2 regions of the Micromonospora sp. NPDC047134 genome follow, and region 1 is predicted to be linked to the other one. Evidence: riboswitches for the same ligand, from Rfam matches in the RefSeq annotation. Region 1 holds a riboswitch; the other holds the start of a gene.
The links. A riboswitch is a leader RNA that binds a small molecule or an ion and turns the genes downstream of it on or off. The one in region 1 is predicted to bind cyclic di-AMP.
Positions count from the first base shown of each region.

Region 2: another riboswitch for cyclic di-AMP. It lies ahead of ABZ795_RS05650 (hypothetical protein); the one in region 1 lies ahead of ABZ795_RS19315 (NlpC/P60 family protein).

Region 1 is NZ_JBEYUI010000015.1:138,164-143,762, reverse strand. It holds gene ABZ795_RS19330 (zinc metalloprotease) at 1-164, shown strand, start outside; gene ABZ795_RS19325 (pyridoxamine 5'-phosphate oxidase family protein) at 231-776, opposite strand; gene dcd (dCTP deaminase) at 852-1,430, shown strand; gene ABZ795_RS19315 (NlpC/P60 family protein) at 1,433-2,419, opposite strand; cyclic di-AMP (ydaO/yuaA leader) riboswitch at 2,487-2,620, opposite strand; gene ABZ795_RS19310 (NlpC/P60 family protein) at 2,794-3,792, opposite strand; gene ABZ795_RS19305 ((Fe-S)-binding protein) at 4,062-5,599, opposite strand, start outside.
Region 2 is NZ_JBEYUI010000003.1:107,464-113,062, reverse strand. It holds gene ABZ795_RS05665 (hypothetical protein) at 1-51, opposite strand, end outside; gene ABZ795_RS05660 (MarR family winged helix-turn-helix transcriptional regulator) at 167-499, opposite strand; gene ABZ795_RS05655 (carbonic anhydrase) at 701-1,399, shown strand; gene ABZ795_RS05650 (hypothetical protein) at 1,456-2,469, opposite strand; cyclic di-AMP (ydaO/yuaA leader) riboswitch at 2,473-2,604, opposite strand; gene ABZ795_RS05645 (YibE/F family protein) at 2,771-4,150, opposite strand; gene ABZ795_RS05640 (metal-sensitive transcriptional regulator) at 4,475-4,771, opposite strand; gene ABZ795_RS05635 (cation transporter) at 4,893-5,102, shown strand; gene ABZ795_RS05630 (hypothetical protein) at 5,135-5,599, shown strand, end outside.

The DNA.
Region 1 (5,599 bases):
CCCCGGCCAGCGGCTGCCCGACCGGTCGGGACACCTGCTCCGCCCCGGGCGCCGACCCGATCACCAACTTCATGGACTACTCGTACGACTCCTGCATGTACCAGTTCACGGCCGGCCAGGCCAGCCGCATGATCAGCGCCTGGAACACCTACCGAGCCGCCTGACGCGCGCCTTCGGCACGTACCGCCTCCGGTGCCGGTCCCGTTCGACGGGGCCGGCACCGGCTGGCGTCAGGCCGCGCAGCGGGCGCGGCGGGCGGAGTGGGCCGCCAGGGAGGCGGGCCGCTGGGCCTGGGGGACGGTGGTCGCCGGGTCGAGCCAGACCTGGACGGCCGGCACCCCGCCGTGCTCGCCGGGCACCTCGGGGTTGGCGTGCCCACGGCGGCTGAGCATCGCCACCTCGATCGTGAACTCGAACAGCCGCCAGTCGACCTGGGGCGCGGCGCGGGCGGCGAGCGCCAGGCGGGCCACGGTGGCGTCGTCCGTCACCGGCCAGGCCCGACCGGCGAGGTATGCCTCGTCGTCGCTCTCCTCCGGCGGGAAGGAGTGCAGGGCGTAGCGCCCGTCGCGTTCCAGGTCACGCCGCTTCGGAGAGTCGATCACGAAGCAGTAGAGACCGTCATCGGTGATCACCGGGGAGACCGGGTGCACCCGGGGCCCGCCGTCGGGGCGGACCGTGGCCAGGTAGCCGAAGCCCGGGCCGTACTGCTGCATGAGAAGGCGGATCCCGTCGGCGAGTCGAGGCTCGTCAGCGGCGAATTCGGACCAGGAAGCCATGCCGACATCTTATCGAACATACGTTCTAGACAGGTAGCGCGACACGCAGGTCAGCCATATCGGTATGGTGTGGCGATGCTGCTCTCCGACCGCGACCTGGTCTCCGAGATCAAGGCGGGCACCCTCGCGCTGGAGCCTTTCGAGCCCACCCTGGTGCAGCCCTCCAGCATCGACGTACGCCTGGACAAGTTGTTCCGGGTCTTCAACAACCACCTCTACACCCACATCGACCCGGCGACCCGGCAGGACGACCTGACCTCCCCGGTGGAGGTGCCCGACGGCGAGCCCTTCGTGCTGCACCCGGGCGAGTTCGTGCTCGCCTCCACCCTGGAGGTCATCTCCCTGGGTGACCAGCTCGCCGGTCGGCTGGAGGGCAAGTCCAGCCTGGGGCGGCTGGGTCTGCTCACCCACTCCACCGCGGGCTTCATCGATCCCGGCTTCTCCGGGCACGTCACGCTGGAGCTGTCCAACGTGGCGAACCTGCCGATCACCCTCTGGCCCGGCATGAAGATCGGTCAGCTCTGCATCTTCCGGCTCTCCTCGCCGGCCGAGCACCCGTACGGGTCGGCCGTCTACGGTTCCCGCTACCAGGGCCAGCGCGGCCCGACCCCGAGCCGGGCCTGGCAGAACTGGCGCACCTGGCCGACCCGCTGACCTCAGCCGGGCCGACCGAAGCTGTGGATCGGGCTGCTCTCCATCCGTTTCATCTTCACCGGCTGACCGGCGCGGGAGGCGTGCACCACCCAGCCGTCGCCGACGTACATGCCGACATGGTGCAGATCCCGGTAGTAGAAGACCAGGTCACCCGGGCGTAGGGCACTGCGGGCGACCGACCGGGTCACCTGACGCTGCCGGGCCGCGTTGTGCGGCATGGCCACCCCCGCCCGCGCCCACGCGGCCAGCATCAGACCAGAGCAGTCGTACGCCTGCGGCCCCTCGGCACCCCAGGAGTACGGCTTGCCGATCTGGGCGCAGGCGAACTTCACCGCCACCCCGGCCGCCCCGCCCGGATAGCCGGCCGGACAGGGCGCGGGTCGCAGCGGGCCGCCACCGCCCCGGCCGTACGCCCGCAGTCGTAGCCGCTGCAACCGGTCGATCTCGGCGTCGACTTGGCGTCGCTTCCCCGCTAGGGCGACCTCCATACGGGTCAACTCGCCGATGGCCACCTCCAGGTGGGCCTTGGCGGCGGTGAGTTCGTCGCGTAGCGCGGCGGCCTGCCGGACGGCCTGCTGCTGATGGTGGGCGTACCGGTCGAGCAGGCCGATCTGCTCCACGACCTCGCCGGGGGACCTGCTGCCCAACAGCACGTTGACGGCACCGACCGTGTCACCCATGTACGCCCGTGCCGCCAGGGCACCTACCTGGGTCATCGCCTCGTCGACCTGGCGCTGGAGAGGGGCGATGCGGGCGGCCAGGGAGTCGGCCTCCCGGCGCTTGCCGGCCAGGTCCTGCCGGCTGGCGTTGTGCCGTTCGATGAGGGGTTCCAGCCGGTTCCAGTCCGCGTCGATCCGGCGCTCGATGGCGTCGACGGACGGGTCGGCGTGGGCTGCCGTGGCACCGCCGGTGAGGATGACGGCGGTCGCGGACAGGACGGCGAATGCGGTGGTGCAGCGGTACCAGTGGGATCGCGGCGCAGCCGTCACCGGGCCGGGCGTCGTCGCCCGGCGTGACGGTGGCCGCGGGGCATGGTGTGCCACCGGGCTCCCAACTCCTTCTTCCCCATACCGCCTACCGGGTTAGCTGACGGGTTCGGGCGGGAAGGGGGCGCCCTACCGCGCGGATCGCGGATTCACCCCGGGAACGTGGGTCCCCGGCTCGCACAGGCGACTCGGCGGTGTCGGACCGTCACCGCCCGGGATGGGCGGAACTGCCATCGGGCCGACAATTGCCCAGCTTAGGGACGACCTCCGTCGATACACAACAGGTCCACGCCGCTACACAGGGTGTCCAGATCCGACATAGGACAGGGCCCCCGATCTCTTGACCGGGGGCCCTGCCGATGTTCCTGTGCGATCCCTCAGCCGGGTCGACGGAAGCCGGCGATCGGCATGGTGGTGATCGGAGAGACGTTCACCGGTTTACCCGCTCTGGGCGCGTGCACCATTTGATTGTTGCCCAGATAGAGGCCGACGTGACTGAGGTCACTGCGGAAGAAGACCAGATCGCCGGGGCGGGCATCGGCCCGGGAGATGGCCTTGCCCTCGTTCCACTGCGCACCGGTGAAGTGCGTCAGGTAGATGCCGGCGGCCTTGTACGCGTACTGGGTGAGGCCGGAGCAGTCGAACGAGTTCGGGCCGGTGGCACCCCAGACGTACGGCTTGCCGACCTGGGCGCAGGCCACCCGGATGGCGGTCCGGGCCGCCTCGCTGACCACCCCGTTGATGGTCGGGCAGTTGGTGGTCTTGACCGTGGTCACCGGCAGGGACCGCTCAAGCTGCTTGATCTTGGCGTCGATCTGCTTCTTCTTCGCCGCCAGCTGCTTTTCCTTGGTTTCCTGGTCGGCGATCAGCGCGTCGAGCTTGGCCTTCTGGTCGTCGTACTTCTTGCGGACCTTCATCACGCCCTCGAGCTGCTGCCGCTCGTACGCGGCCAGCCGCTCCAGCAGGGCCATCTGCTCGCCCAGCATGTCCGGCTTGGCGTTCAGCAGCACCGCCCCGAGTTCCTGAGAGGGCCCGTTGACGTAGTACCGGGAGGCCAGGTCGGCCACCCGGTTCATGGCCAGCTCGGCCTCCAGGGCCAGGGGCTGGATCTTCTTCTGCAGGTCGCTGGCCTTCTTGCGGTTGACCTTCAGCTGCGACCGCACCTTGTTGTACTGCTCGATGGTGGGCTCAAGCTGCTGCCACTGCTTGTCGATCTGGCGCTCGATCTCCTCCACGGAGGGTTCCGCGTACGCGGGGGCGGCGATCAGGCCGGCACCGACCGCGGCGGCGGCCACCAGCACGACCAGGCGGTGCGCAGCTCTCCGTAGGCCACCTGGACGACGCGGCCATCCGGGCACAGGACGATGGAGGGGCATGGTTGCCACCGACAGCGACTCCTTTGCAGCCGACCGCCGGGCGTCCCGCGAGCGGTTGAGGGGCGAGACAGACGACCCACGGCGGTCGGTGCCCAACATTAGGGAAGGCGCGGTGTGGAATCAAGGCGACCAACGGTCGATTCACGTTTGCGCGACCAACCGCACACAAAGGGTGTCGATCATTTCGTTATAGTCACGCACGTCAATTTAAAATAAAGAGGTACGGCGGGCTACATCGGCCCGCCGTACCTCGTACGGTCACGTGCTGGTCAGCTGGCGACCGGCTCGCCTTCCTCGACGCCCCGACCCTGCTCGGGCCGGACCGACCGCAGTAGGACGCTCGCCACATCGACCACCTCGACCTGCTCGCCGGCGCCCTTGCCGTTCACCCCGTCGGTGAGCATCGTCGAGCAGAACGGGCAGCCGACCGCGATGGTCCGCGCCCCGGTCGACATGGCCTCCTCGACCCGGTCCACGTTGATCCGCTTGCCGATCCGCTCCTCCATCCACATCCGGGCGCCACCGGCGCCACAGCAGAAGGAACGCTCACTGTTCCGCGGCATCTCGGTGATCTCGGCGCTTACCGCGCTGCCCAGCACCTCGCGCGGCGGGGTGAAGATCCGGTTGTGCCGCCCCAGGTAGCACGGGTCGTGGTAGGTGACCCCGCCGTCGACCGGCTGCACCGGGGTGAGCTTGCCGGTGGCGACCAGGTGGGCCAGCAACTGGGTGTGGTGCACCACCTCGAACTCCCCGCCGAGTTGGCCGTACTCGTTGCCCAGGGTGTTGAAGCAGTGCGGGCAGGTCGCGACGATCTTGCGCTTGGCCTTCTCGCGGCCCTCGAAGGCCTCGTTGAGGGTCTCCACGTTCTGCTGGGCGAGCATCTGGAAGACGAACTCATTGCCGATCCGGCGGGCCGGGTCACCCGAGCAGGTCTCGCCCTCGCCGAGGATGGCGAAGGAGACCCCGGCCTCGTTCAGCAGGGTGGCCACCGCCCGGGTGGTCTTCTTGGCCCGGTCCTCGAAGGCACCGGCACAACCCACCCAGAACAGATACTCGAAGTCCTCCACCTCGCCGACCCGGGGAACCTCGAAGTCCAGACCCTTGGTCCAGTCCTCGCGGGTGTTCTGCGGGGCACCCCAGGGGTTGCCCTTGTTCTCCAGGTTGCGCAGCATCACCCCGGCCTCGGAGGGGAAGCTGGACTCGATGAGCACCTGGTAACGCCGCATGTCGACGATGTGGTCGATGTGCTCGATGTCCACCGGGCACTGTTCGACGCAGGCGCCGCAGGTGGTGCACGACCAGAGCACGTCCGGGTCGATCACACCGCCGGCCTCGGCGTCACCGATCAGGGGCTTCTCCGCCTCGGCCAGGGCCAGCACGTCTAGGTGGGCCAACTGGGCCGCGGTGGCCTTCTCCTCACCGGTGAGGTCCTTGCCGCCACCGGCCAGCAGGTAGGGCGCCTTGGCGTACGCGTGGTCGCGCAGGCTCAGCACCAGCAGCTTCGGCGACAGCGGCTTGCCGGTGTTCCAGGCCGGGCACTGCGACTGGCACCGGCCGCACTCCGTGCAGGTGCTGAAGTCCAGCAGGCCCTTCCAGGTGAACTGCTCGACGTGGGCCACCCCGAATTGGTCCTTCTCGGGGTCGGCCTCCTCGAAGTCCAGCGGCTTGCCGTCGCTCATCATCGGCCGCAGGGCGCCGAGACCGGAGCCGGCCGACCCGGGCTTGCGCTTGAAGAAGATGTTGGGGAAGGCCAGGAAGCGGTGCCAGGCCACGCCCATGGTGACGTTCAGCGAGATCACGATGAGCC
Region 2 (5,599 bases), on a different contig from region 1:
CGCGCAGCGCCCGGCCGGCCACAGTGGACGGGCGAACGCGAAAGTCGGCACGCGGTCAAACCTATCGCCCCTGCCGCAGGATCGCAGCGGTCCGTTCGGCCCGGGATGGTGAAGCCGACCACGCCGTCACTGCCGCAGCGGACGGGTCGCCGGGGCCGCACAGCTGTCAGGGGGTGGGGCCGGCCACCGGCTCCTTGGTGAACAACGCCAGCAGGTCGCCGACCTGCCGATCGGCCTCGGCGGGGTGACGGAACCGGCCGGCCGGGTTGAGGGTGTACTCGTTGCGTCGCCCGACCCGGGTGCGGTGCAGGTAACCCCCGGCCTCCAGGTCGGCGACGATGGCCTGGGCGGCCCGCTCGGTCACCCCCACCTCGTCGGCGACGTCCCGCAACCGGGCGGTGGGGTTGCGGGCGATGGCGAGCAGCACATGAGCATGATTGGTGAGAAAAGTCCAGTTACGGGCGTTCTCCCGCTCGCCGGTGGTTGCCATGCCGCCCATCGTATGGGCCTTTCGGCTTCTCCGGGCCACGCCGTCCGGCCCGAGCATCCTGACCTGCGCGAAGGCAAGTGTCCGGCGATACCTGAAATGCATATCACGCATTGCTTGACGCGGCTTGTAGTGCGTGTGACGGTTGGAGCAGCCCGCGACCAGCGTCGGCCGGGGTGACCAGGCATCCCATGAGCAGCGAGGAGACGCCGGATGAGTCGACCCGGAGCGATCGGAACACACCCAGGGCTGGAGCGTGAACTGCTCACTGCGGATCTTCCGGGTGCCCCGCAGCGGGCGCTCGCCGAGCTGATCGCCGGCAACCGGCGGTTCGTCACCGACACCCCGTGGCATCCGAATCAGAACGCCGGGCGGCGCGCCGCCGTGGCGGCCGAGCAGCATCCCTTCGCGGTGATCGTGGGCTGCTCGGACTCCCGACTGGCCGCCGAGATCATCTTTGATCGTGGGCTGGGGGACCTCTTCGTGGTCCGTACCGCCGGGCACACCATCGGCCCCGAGGTGCTGGGCAGCGTCGAGTACGCGGTGGCCGTCCTGCGTACGCCGTTGGTGGTGGTGCTCGGGCACGACTCGTGCGGTGCCGTGCAGGCGGCCCGGGCGGCCCTGGCCACCGGCAGCACCCCCGCCGGGCACCTGGGCGCGGTGGTGGACGCCGTGGTGCCCAGCCTGCGCCGGGCGGAGGCCGCCGGGGTGGAGGACCTGAACCAGATCGTCGACATCCACATCGCGCAGACCGTGACGGCGATGCTGGAGGCCTCCACCACCCTGGCCGCCGAGGTGTCCGCCGGGCGCTGCGCGGTGGTCGGCATGTCGTACCGGCTGGCCGCCGGGGAGGCCCGGGCGGTGGCCGCGGAGCCCGCCGACCTGGTTGCCACCGCCGCCCTCGCCGCCTGACGACGAGGGCCGTCCTGCCAGACGGCGGGACGGCCCTCGAAGCGGTGCCGGAGACGCTAGAGCATCGAGACGTGTACGTGATCGGTGTGGTTCGACGGGCCGCTGTAGGAACTCCATCCGGTCGCCGGGAACCAGATCTGCCGGTTCCAGATCACGTAGTAGACACCCAGCCGGTCGGCGTTACGGACCAGGAAGGCGGCCAGGTTGTTGCCGTAGATCCGGGTGTCGTTGTTGTACCAGGGGCGGAAACCGCTGTTCTGCAACGACCAGTCACAGGCCCGGCCCTTGGGGTGCTCCCACTTGTCACCCGGGCGGTAGCAGCCGACGAACCGGTTGAAACCGGCCCGCTTGACCTCCTTGTACATGTGCAGGGTGCGCGCGGTGATGCAGCCCGAGGTGGTCGGGTCGTCCTGGTTGCACGACTCGGGCTTCCAGCCGCCGTCGGAGGACCGGTTGGGGCCGGGGCGGGCCACCGGGGAGGTAGCGGCCACCAGGCCACCGGTGAGGCCGACCCCACCGACCAGCCGGAGGGACTTCTCCGCGTCGCTCTTCTTGCGGGCCATGTCGTTGGTCAGCTTCTGCTGCTCGCGTACCTCGGCGTCGAGCGCCAGCTTGGCCGTCTCGGCGCGGCGCTTGACCGCGTTGACCTCGGCCAGCTTCTTGCTGTTGACCAGGTTCAGCTCGTCCAGGGCGGAGGCCCGGTGGATGAAGGAGTCCGGGGCGTCGGTCTGCAACAGCATGGCGATCGCGCCGACCCGCCCGGTCCGGTACGACTGGGTGGCGATCTCGGCGACCTGTGGGGCTAGGGCGTCCAGGTCGGCCTCCGCGCGGCGGAGTTCGACGGCGAGCTTGAGCTGCTTCTTCTTGGACTTCTCCAGCTTCGACTTGGCCTTTGTGTAGTCCCGGTTGGTCGCCTCGATCAACTCGTTGAGCATCGGCGGATCGTCGTCGTGACCGGCTGGTTTGGGGGCGTTCGGCGCAGCCGTCGCCGGCAGGGGGCCGGCGAAGACGGCGAACGCGGCGAACACGGCCACCACGGGCGTCAACCAGCGGCGTAGGGGTGCCGTCACTGTCTTCCCTTCCATCGACCGCCGACCGGGTTAGCTGACGGGTTCGGGACGGAAGTGGCCCCTACCGCTTTCGCGGATTCACCCCAGGTACCTGGGTCCCCGGCTCGCCTGGCGGCGATTGGGCGGTGGCACCGCAGGCGCCGGTGCGCGCCTTCGGCGGTGACCGGCAGTGAGGTTACCCGAGAGTCCGTCTGGGCTTCTACGTACCGAACCCGGCGAGATACGTCATTTCGTAATCGCAATGGGTGACGAGCGCCACGCATATCGACCGATGTGGTCGGCGTGCTCACGTTGAGCAGTGTCACCATGGGGTTTCGGTGCTCCTGTCCGGTTCGGGCCACTCCGAACGGGTGGCGGGGGGTGTGTGACGGGTCCGCGGATCGCTGAGAGCCTGCAGGGCCTCGGCCCGGTCCGTAGCCGGCCGGGGGACCCGGGGGCGGCCTTCGCCGACGGCGGCCACCTCGTCGGGGGCGGGGGCCGCGAGGTCTGTCCCGCCGCGCTGCCGACCGGCGGTGGTCACCACCGTGGCCAGGGCGGTGGTCAGGGGTACGGCGGCGATCAGCCCCAGGGTGGCCACCACACTGCGGACGATCTCCTGGGCCAGGAACTCGCTGGTGAGGATCTGCCCCAGGGCGCGGGAGTCGGCCGTCAGCAGGAGCAGCAGGGGCAGTGAGGCACCGGCGTACGCCAGGACGATGGTGTTCACCACCGAGGCGATGTGCGCCCGGCCCACCCGGGTGGCCGAGCGGTACAGCTGGCGGCGGGACAGGTTGGGGTTGGCGTGGGCCAACTCGGTGACCGCCGCGGCCTGGGTGACGGTGACGTCGTCGAGGACCCCCAGCGAACCGATGATGATGCCGGCCAGCAGCAGGCCGTGCAGGTCGACATCGCCCCGGAACATCGACAGGGTGGTGGCGTCCTCGCTGCCGAACCCCGTCAGGTGGGTGGCGTTCGTGGCGGCCAGACCGAGCAGCCCGGTGAGCACCAGGGCGCCGAGGGTGCCGAGTACGGCCACCGAGGTCTGCGCGGACACCCCGTGGGTCAGGTACAGCACCACGAACATGATCAACGCGGCGCCGACGATGGCCACCACCAGGGGCGGCTGGCCGGCGCTGATGCCCGGCAGTACGAAGGTGAGCAGGATGGCGAAGCTGGCCCCCAGCCCGGCCAGGGCCGCCAGCCCGCGCAGCCGCCCGAAGGCCACGATGGCGGCGGCGAAGAGCACCCCCAGCCAGATCAGGGGCATCCCCCGCTGGTGCTCGGCGATGTTGTAGTTGCTGATCGAGGGGTCCTCCGGGTCGATCAGCGAGACCAGGATGACCTCGTCGCCGACGTCCACCGAGGGGGCGCCCGGCCCGGCCGGGATGGGGGTGTCGACCTGCTGACCGGCGTCCGGGCCGTCCTGGACCTGCACCGTGACGGTGCCGCAGGGACCCCCGCCGGTGGTCGGGGTGCCCTCCGGCACGGTGGGGTTGGGCGGGCAGGGTTCGGTGACCACCCGGGTGACCGTGCCCTGGTAGCGGGGCAGGTCGTCGGCGGCCTCCGGGCGGGGGGCGTCGCGGGGCCAGAGCACCAGGGCGGCGATCACCGTGACGAGGAAGAGGGGGACGACCGTCACGATGAGGATCCGCCGCACCCCGGGCGGGGTGGGCGGAGCGGCCCGGCTGTGATCGGCGCCCATTCGCTAGTCTCCCAACGATCTCTTCAGCGGAGTACGTGTCGGCGGGCGAGTCGGTTCAGCCCGGTCGTACGACTGTCGCGGTGGGCGGCCGAGGTGGCCGGAATGTGGCGGACCCGCTGCGTACGGTGATTGCCGGGGTGGGCTCTGACCGGCCGCCGGGCAGTGGCGGCGGATGCGGGTGCGCCGCCGGTGGCGGACGCAGGCCGGTGGGCCCGGATGTCGGCAGACCATCGTCTGGGAATCGTAGCCAGCCCGGGATCGGATCGCAGGTCGCGCCCGTTCCTCGGCGGTTCGCGGCCGGCGACCTGGGTGTCGTGGTGGGGTTCAGCCCCGCTTCATCAGGCGGCCCACGGCGGCCATCATCTCGGTGGCCATCTCGTCGGCGCGGCCTTCGACTGCGCCGGTGTGCATGCAGTGCCGGGCGTGCCCGTCGAGCAGGCCCAGGGCGACCTTGTCCAGTGCCGCCTGGATGGCGGAGATCTGGGTGAGCACGTCGATGCAGTAGCGATCCTCGTCGACCATCTTCTCGACGCCGCGCACCTGACCCTCGACCCGGCGCAGCCGGGCTAGCAGTTGGTCCTTGCTGGCGGTGTAGCCGCGGATCGGCGTGGGTGTGGTCATGGTAACGAGGATAACGTACCCCCTGGGGGTATGTTAGGGTCGCGATTGGAGATACCCCCCGTGGGTATTCTTCAAGAGGCCGGCCGCCCCTCGGTCGGGTCAGGCGGAGGAGGAGAGTTCCATGGTCACCACGACGTACCAGGTGCAGGGCATGACCTGCGGACACTGCGTCGGCGCGGTCAGCGCCGAGGTCACCGCGCTGCCCGGGGTCACCGAGGTAGCGGTCGACCTGGCCACCGGCCAGGTCAAGGTCATCAGCGAACAGCCGCTGGACGCCGAGGCGGTCCGCGCGGCCGTCGACGAGGCCGGATACGAACTGGTCGGCGCCTGAGGCGACCGACGGCGGAAACCCGAGGTGCGACCATGAACACAGCGACGAAGCTGACCGGCTTCGCGCTAGGTCTGGTGGCGGTTTTCGGCGCGGCCTACGGGGTCGGTCAGCTGACCGACCCGCCCGCCCCGATCGTCGCCGAGGGCCACCAGGCGGGCGACGGCTCGCACGACACGACCGCACCCGGCCACGACACCCCGGATCCCGGTGGGCACCTACCGGGCGGGCTGCTCGTCTCCGACCGGGGCTACACCCTGGTGCCGGTCGCCGCCCCCGAGGGCGAGTTCGCCTTCCGGGTCACCGGCCCTGACGGGAAGCCGGTGACCCGGTACGAGGTGAACCACGACAAGCCGATGCACCTGATCGTCGCCCGGCGTGATCTCGGCGGCTTCCAGCACGTGCACCCGGAGATGGCCGCCGACGGCACCTGGCGGGTCGCCTCGCCGTTGAGTTCCCCCGGGGTGTGGCGGGCCTTCGCCGACTTCACCCCGACCGGC